DNA from 2 places in the Desulfococcus sp. genome. Region 1 is predicted to be linked to the other one. Evidence: riboswitches for the same ligand, from Rfam matches in the RefSeq annotation. Region 1 holds a riboswitch; the other holds the start of a gene.
The links. Region 1 has a riboswitch for cobalamin ahead of thiC (phosphomethylpyrimidine synthase ThiC). Riboswitches for the same ligand answer to the same signal wherever they lie in the genome.
Positions count from the first base shown of each region.

Region 2: linked by a shared signal. The riboswitch ahead of AB7S84_RS14555 (TonB-dependent receptor) and the one ahead of thiC (phosphomethylpyrimidine synthase ThiC) in region 1 are both predicted to bind cobalamin.

Region 1 is NZ_JBFXGG010000024.1:10,291-14,485, forward strand. Features, by position in the region: gene AB7S84_RS06900 (4Fe-4S dicluster domain-containing protein) at 1-882, shown strand, start outside; gene AB7S84_RS06905 (FmdB family zinc ribbon protein) at 885-1,067, shown strand; gene AB7S84_RS06910 (hypothetical protein) at 1,129-1,578, shown strand; cobalamin riboswitch at 1,647-1,897, shown strand; gene thiC (phosphomethylpyrimidine synthase ThiC) at 1,985-3,304, shown strand; gene cobT (nicotinate-nucleotide--dimethylbenzimidazole phosphoribosyltransferase) at 3,404-4,195, shown strand, end outside.
Region 2 is NZ_JBFXGG010000111.1:606-4,800, reverse strand. Features, by position in the region: gene AB7S84_RS14565 (DUF6079 family protein) at 1-96, opposite strand, end outside; gene thiC (phosphomethylpyrimidine synthase ThiC) at 100-1,398, opposite strand; TPP riboswitch at 1,455-1,560, opposite strand; cobalamin riboswitch at 1,709-1,891, shown strand; gene AB7S84_RS14555 (TonB-dependent receptor) at 1,996-4,032, shown strand; partial or broken gene AB7S84_RS14550 (hypothetical protein) at 4,095-4,195, shown strand, end outside.

The DNA.
Region 1 (4,195 bases):
ATCGGGTGCGAGGCGTGTGTCGAAGCCTGTCGGGATGCCAACAGCGCTGCGTTTCCGGAACCTCGAAAGCCGTTCCCGAAAATGGTTCCCGGCAGCGTCAGGATCGAAGACTGGTCCGAAAACCGCGAGGTAAGAGACCGGCTGACGCCCTACAACTGGCTTTTTATCCAGACGGCGGAGGTGACGGTAAACGGCGAGACGACCACCCTCACGATTCCTCGGCGCTGCATGCACTGCCAGAACCCGCCGTGCGCGAATCTCTGCCCATGGGGGGCCGCCCGGAAGCTCAAAAACGGCACCACGGTGATTGCGCCGGACATCTGCCTCGGCGGGAAGAAATGTCAGGTCGTCTGTCCGTGGAACATTCCCCAACGGCAGACGGGCGTCGGCCTCTACCTCGATCTCCTGCCGGCCTATGCCGGAAACGGCGTCATGTACAAATGCCATCGCTGCCACCAACGGATGGCCGAAGGCGAGATGCCGGCCTGCATCACGGCATGTCCGGAGGACGTTCAGAAAATCGGACCGCGGGCCGATATCGTCCGGGAGGCTCGGGCCATTGCCCGGGAGATCAACGGGTATGTATACGGGGAGGCGGAAAACGGCGGCACCAACACCCTGTATGTCTCCCCGGTACCCTTTGCAGAATTGAACCGGGCCTTACAGCAGGGACCTGGAAAACCCCATTTTGAAGCGGTCCCCGACATGATGGCCGATGCCGACCACCTGGCCGGGGCTATGCTCGTCGCCCCGCTGGCAGGGGTTGCAGGCGCTTTGCTCAAATTTTTCGGCAAAGGGAAAAACCCTCCTGCCTCGAAAGATCCCTCGACAGAAATCCGCGCGTCACGGAATGACGCACATGCGACGCCCGAGGAGCACTGAACATGGCGATAAACAACTACAAATGCCGGATATGCCATCAATATTTTGAAATTCGGACGGCAGATGACAATGCAGTTCCAGACATCGCCTGCCCCAAATGCCGGAGCAGAGAGGTCGAAAAAGTCGAGAAAAAGACAGGCATTTCGACCACCCTGTTCCCCGCCCTCGGCGGACGCTTCACCTGAGCCCGCTGAGCACCGGCGGCGGTCGCCGCCCGGAACCGTTTTCATCCAAGGAATCATCTTCATGAGGTACCACCGCATCAAAGCCATATACATAACCATGCTGTTCTTTATGGGTCTCACGGGTCTCGCCCAGATGCCCATCTTCAAACGCTACCATATCGCCGACATCCCCGGCCTGGGGTGGTTGGCGGACTTCTACCTGACCCACCGCCTCCACTACCTCGGGGCGATTCTTCTGCTGGCCTTCTTCGCCTATATCGGCCTGGACTATTTGCTTGAGCGACGAAAACGATACCGTTTGACAGGCGCCGCCCGAGTCCGCCTGATCCTGATTTGCTGCATCACCACCACCGGGGTTTTCCGGGTGCTCAAGAACCTGCCCGATGTCGGCTTTTCACCCGGTTTCACGCTGTTCATCGACATCGCCCACCTGTCCTCCATGATGGGCCTGGTGCTTGCAGGAAGCGTTTTCCTGGTGATGAAACAGGTATGGATTGCTCCGCGGGCCTGACCCCCTTGCCGACAAGGGAAAATTTCAGGCTTGCATTTTAGCGATAATCCTGTATGAAGAACAAAATCTGTTCTCACGTTTGTTGCCGGTGCCCTCTTTTTCGAGGGATAATAGGGAACACGGTGAAATTCCGTGACGCTGGACCAGCGCTGTAAGCGGGAACCGAGGCTGCAAAATGTCACTGATCCGAGAGGATCGGGAAGGCGCGGCCGAGGGTAGGAACGTTCAGATAACGATTTACGATAAGGCTGATCGAAACCGTTGTCCGGGCGTCTGATGATCCGCAAGTCAGAAGACCTGCCGCAACAACCACACGGTATATCGTCCACAAAACCGTGTCACAGGGTGTTTCCCTGTGACACGGTTTTTTTTTTGAGGAAAACACCAGATTGATGGGAGCACACAAATGAAGACACAGATCGAACTGGCCAGAGAAGGGGTCGTGACCCCACAGATGGAGATTGTCGCCCGAAATGAAAACAGCGAACCCGGAGATATCCGGCGACAGGTGGCCCTGGGCGAGGTCGTCATCGCCCACCACCCTCAGCGAAAGCACCAGCGGGTGGTGGGGATCGGATCGGGCTTGAGAACCAAAGTGAACGGTTCCATCGGCACATCCTCGGATATCTGCGACATCGACCTGGAAGTCAAAAAAGCCCGGGCGGTCCAGGAAGAAGGTGCCGACACCCTGATGGAGCTGTCGGCCGGCGGCGATCTCGACGCGGTACGCCGGGCCGTCCTGGCCGATTGCGATCTGCCGGTGGGCAACGTTCCCCTTTACCAGGCCTTCTGCGAGGCGGCCCGTAAGTACCGGAATCCCAACAAGCTGGACCCCGAATATCTCTTCGAACTCATCGAACGGCAGCTGGCCGACGGCATCTCCTTCATGGCCATCCACTGCGGTATCAATCAATTCAGTATCGAACGTCTCAAAAAACAGGGCTTCCGATACGGCGGGCTGGTTTCCAAGGGCGGCACCTTCATGGTCTCGTGGATGGAATACAACCAGAAGGAAAACCCCCTCTACGAGCAATTCGACCGGGTCTGCGCCCTGATGAAAAAGTACGACGCCGTCCTCTCCCTGGGCAACGGGATCCGGGCCGGCGCCATCCACGACAGCCACGACCGGGCCCAGATGGCGGAGATGATCATCAACTGCGAACTGGCCGAGCTGGGACGCGAGATGGGCTGTCAGATGATGGTCGAGGGACCGGGGCATGTGCCCCTGGACGAGATCGCGGGCAACATCATGCTGGAAAAACGGATGAGCGGCAACGCACCCTACTATGTCCTGGGACCACTGCCCGCCGACTGCGGGGCCGGCTACGACCACGTCACCGCGGCCATCGGAGCGGCAAACGCCGCCCGGCACGGCGCCGATCTTATATGTTACATCACCCCGGCCGAGCATCTGGCCCTGCCCAACGAGGCCGACGTCCGGGAAGGGGTCCGGATCACGCGCCTGGCGGTCCACATCGGCGACGTTGCCAAATACCCCAAACGCCGGGAGCAGGAGAAGCAGGTCTCCCTGGCCCGTCGGGACACCCGCTGGGAAGATCAGCTCAGGTTGCTGATGTTCCCGGACCGCGCCGAGGAGATTCGAAAAAGCCGGAGTCCGGAAAACGAAAAAACCTGCACCATGTGCGGGAATTTCTGCGCCATGGAACGGGGCCTGTCGCTTTTCGAAAAGGATATCAGGGGAGACAAGATTTCGCTGTCGCTGTGAGAACGACGCCCCGAACACCAACGCTGCACGCCGGTTCCTTTTCCCACAGGATATGCGGATGTGTGATCAACACCACCAATGAAGAACGGAGAAACAGGCATGAGACTACTGGAACATACGATTCAACGCATCACGGCGCCCAACGCCGATGCATACGGCGCCGCCAGAGAGCGGCTCAGAAACCAGGCCCGCCCGGCGGGGAGCCTTGGCATCCTGGAGGAGGTGGGGGCTCGTCTGGCCGGCATTTTCGGTACGATCGACGTTCGTCTCGACAGGAAGATTGTGATCACCTGCGCCGGAGACCATGGGATCTGCGCCGAGGGCGTAAGCCGTTTCCCCCAAAAGGTGACCCCCCAAATGGTCTACAATTTCGTGGGCGGCGGTGCGTCCGTCAGTGTCCTGGCCCGCCATGCCGGAGCGGAAGTCCGGGTGGCGGATCTGGGGGTTGACTGGGATTTCGCGCCGGATTTACCTATTTACCACAAAAAGGTCCGAAAAGGCACGGCCAACTTCGCCGCGGTGCCGGCCATGACACGGGAGGAGGCTGTCCGCAGCATCGAGGCCGGCATCGAAATCGTCGACGAACTGACGGCCGAAGGTCCGGTGCATCTTATCGGCACGGGGGACATGGGCATCGGCAACACCTCGCCCTCCACCGCCATCATCGCGGCCTATTCGAACATTCCCGTGCCGGAGTTGACCGGTCGGGGAACCGGAATCGACGATGACGGACTCCGGAAAAAGATCGCGGCCATCGAAAAGGGTCTCGCGCTGCACCGGCCCGATCCCAAGGACCCTGTGGGCGTCCTCGAAAAGGTCGGCGGGCTTGAGATCGGCGGCCTGGCCGGGCTGGTCATCGGCGCTGCGGCCCACGGCATTCCCGTGGTCTGC
Region 2 (4,195 bases), on a different contig from region 1:
CGCCGGAGTTGCCGGGCCGCCGGTAACCTGCAGAGCCTGTTGCAGCTCCAGGGCCTTGACGGTGACCTTTATCAGTACCGACGGCCCCCTCGGCAATTCTCAGGCTGGCCGCCGCCGCGAGTCCATCACCTTGTAGGCGCAGTATTCGCCGCACATGGTGCAGGCCCCGTGGGCATCGGCGGCCGTGGTTTCGCCGCGCCGCTTCCGGGCCAGGGGCGGGTCGATGGCCAGGGCGAACTGTTTTTCCCAGTCGAGGGCCCTTCTGGCCCTGGACATTGCCGCGTCCCATTCCCGGGCGCCCGGGATGTTCTTGACGATGTCGGCCGCATGCCCCGCCAGCCTGGCCGCCATCACCCCGGCGTGGACATCCGCTGCGGTGGGCAGGCAGAGGTGTTCGCTGGGGGTCACGTAACAGAGGAAGTCCGCCCCCGCACCCGCGGCGATTGCCCCGCCGATGGCGCAGGAGATGTGATCGTATCCGGGCGCGACATCCGTCACCAGGGGGCCCAGGACATAAAACGGCGCACCGTGGCAGATCTGCTTCTGCAGCCGGATGTTGGCCTCGATCTGGTCGATGGGCATGTGGCCGGGGCCCTCGATCATCACCTGGATGCCGGCATCCCAGGCGCGCTGGGTGAGCTCCCCGAGAGTCAGCAGTTCCTGGACCTGGGCGCGGTCGGTGGCGTCCTCAATGCATCCGGGACGAAACCCGTCGCCCAGGGAGAGGGTCGCGTCATAAGGCCGCACCAGTTCCAGGAGGCGATCGAAATATTCGTACAGCGGGTTTTCCGCCCGGTTATGCGTCATCCATGCACAGGTGAACGAACCGCCCCGGGAGACGACGTCCATGATCCGGCCCTCCCGGTCCATGCAGTCGAGACTCGCCCGGGTCACGCCGCAGTGCACGGTAATGAAATCGACGCCGTCCTCGAGATGACGCTCGATGCCGGCGAAGATCTCGTCGACGGTCATCTCGACAATGGGTTTGCCCTGATTCACCACGGCATCGCACGCAGCCTGGTACAGCGGCACGGAGCCGATACAGAGGTCGGTTTCCGCGATAATGGCCCGCCGGATCTCGTCGATGGGGCCGCCGGTCGACAAATCCATGATGGCGTCGGCACCCGCGGCCGCGGCGGCCCGTGCCTTTGCCAGTTCCTGATCGATGTGGGTGTCGTCCCGGCTGGTGCCGATATTGGCGTTGACCCGGGTGCGAATCCCCTTGCCCACCGCCAGGGGCCGGCCGTTCCGACGGCGGTTGTTGTGGCAGACGATCGCCGTTCCCTCGGCCACCCGTTCACGCAGCGTTTCAGGGGAAATGCCGGCATCTTTCGCGGCGACGGCGACGATATCCGTGACCTGGCCCTCGCGGGCCCGTTCCATTTGTGTTTTTTCCATGAGTTCCTTCCGGAGAATTTTTTCGCGGGATACGGCACCGGAAGCAGCGGCAGGTCTTGCAATTGCTCGGTCCGTTCCCTACGCCGGTATCAACCGGATCAGGTTCAAAGGGTTATTTCACGGTCGTGAAATTCTCAGTCCGAAGACACCCCAGACCACTATGATCAACTTTTCGGGAATTTAACCCCTTACGCCTTCCGCGTCAAGCGATGATTCGACAACTCGCGACAACGTCAGGCGAAAACACGATGCCGTGGCGCAACCGGCGGCGATTTTTTTCGCTTGACTTTGTGGATTCTTCTCTTTATGCTGCGGCAATATCGATCAGGTGCTCATTATTGAGCCGAACAGGGAACCCCGTGGAATTCGGGGACGGGCCCGCCGCTGTGATCGGGGACGAAAGCCGCAATATGCCACTGGCCGAAAGGCCGGGAAGGTGCGGCCGGTAGGATGATCCGAGAGTCAGAAGACCTGCCTGAAACGAGATGCGCGAAACTCCGTGGACCAGAGTTTTGCCCGGATTCTGAGGACAAAAAAGGGACATCCCCGGATCGATCATTTTCGGTCCGGGGATTTTTTTTGCCTTCAGGAGCCATTATGCACATCTTGACCGTATCGCTGTCCATCCTCTTGTATGGTCTGTTGCCCATCTTCCCCGCCTTCGCACAGGCGGAAAATGCCGCGCCGGACAACTCCGGCGAAAACGCCCTGAAACTGGAAGACGTCGTCGTGACGGCTGAAAAAACCCCGACGGCGTTCCAGACCGGCGATGTGGATCTCGAAACGACCGCCGCCGGCTATTCCCGGATTACCCGGGAAGCCTTTGAGGGACGAACCGTGAGCCTCGCCGAGGTCATCGAAACGGAGGTGGGGGTTCAGGTTCGCCAATCCGGCGGGCTCGGCAGTTTCTCCTCGGTTTCCCTCCGGGGCTCCGCCGACGACCAGGTCATGGTCTTTCTCGACGGCATCCTGCTCAACGACGCCTCGGGCGGGGGTGTCGACCTCGGCAACATCTCCCTTTCTGATGTATACGCCGTCGAGGTCTACCGGGGGACAACCCCCGTCAATTTCAGCCAGGCCTCCATCGGCGGCGTAGTCAACATTCAAACCCAGCGGCCCCAAGAAGGCTTCAAGGCCGACCTCCTTGCTGGATACGGCGCTTTCAACACCCGAAACCTGGCCGGATTTCTCAACGCCGGGCAGGACCGCTGGGATCTTCTCGTCTCCGCCGATATGCTGGCCTCGGACAATGATTTCGATATCCTGAACGACAAACAGACGGAGTGGAACCCCGCCGACGACCGCTGGGAGAAGCGAAACAACGCCCAGGTGAAGCAGTACAACCTGCTGACCAAAGCCGGCGTCGAGCTGACCGGCGAGACCCGGATCGATCTTATCAATCAGTGGTTCAAAAAAGACCAGGAGCTGCCGAGCCGGGACAACAGTCCGGATACCAAGGCCGCCCTGGATACCGAACGGAACATCACCACCCTCAAACTCACCGCCAACGATCTCGGCCCGCTCCATCTCAACACCGGCACCCAGGTGTCGTATACCTGGAAAGCCGAGGACTACGACGACCGGAACGGCGATATCGGCCTGGGGTCCCAGTACAACACCTACACCACCCGGAAGCTGGGGGCGGACCTCTTCGCGGAATGGCTTCCCGAGGGCCACGCCGCCATCCTTTCCGCCGGCTTCCAGCGGGAAACCTACGAAATCGAAGACCGCCTCGGGAAACAGAAGAACCCAGCGGACAATCGGAGAACCACCCTGTCCCTGGGCCTGCAGGACAGCCTCTTCCTGCTCGGCGAGCGTCTCATCGTTACACCGGCATGCCGATATACCTGGATTTCAGACGATCTTGACGAGGAGGCCGGCGTCGAATCACAAACGCGCGATGAGAGCTATTTCAGCCCTCAGGTCGGGCTCAAATACGCGCCGCTTTCGTGGCTCACCCTCACCGGCAATCTGGGGCGGTATTTCCGCGTCCCCTCGTTTTTCGAGCTCTTCGGCGATCGCGGCTTTTTTATCGGCAACCCCGACCTTCAGGAAGAGAAGGGGATCAACCTGGACATCGGCCTGGCAGGGCTGTGGCAATGGGATCGCCCCTGGCTTTCCCGGCTCTCCCTCTCCACCGCCTGGTTCAGAAACGACGTGGACGACCTGATCACCCGGGTCTATGACGCCCGGGGCATCGGCAGGTCCGTCAACATCTCCGGCGCCCTGATCCAGGGCGTGGAAGCCGCCGCCGCCGTCGACCTTCACCGCTTCTGCCGCCTGATCCTGAACGCCACCTGGCAGGACCCGAAAAACCGGAGCGATATCCCGGCTTTCGACGGTAAAAATCTTCCGGGCCGGTTCGAGTCCGCCTACCTGGCTCGTCTGGAGGCCACGTATGAGGGGTTGACGTTGTTCGGCGAATACGTCGTCGAGAAGGATATGTACTACGACACGGCCAATCTGAGAAAAGCCGACGACAAGGAAGAGATCAACGCCGGCATCTCCTACCGATATCGTTCGGTGAAGCTCACGCTGGAAGGCCGGAACCTGGGTGACGACCTCCATGAAGATTTCAACGGCTATCCCCTGCCCGGCCGATCCTTCACCGCCACAGTCAAATACGATTTTTAAAAAGGGGGATGGATCTTCACATCTCGTCCCATCTCCCATATCCAACAGGAGGAAACGGAAACATGAAAAAAGAATTATGGATCAACACAATCTCATGGGCAGCGACGGGGATCCTGTTCGCCCTGGCCGCCCCGGGCGTATCCGGCACGGCGACGGCGGCGGT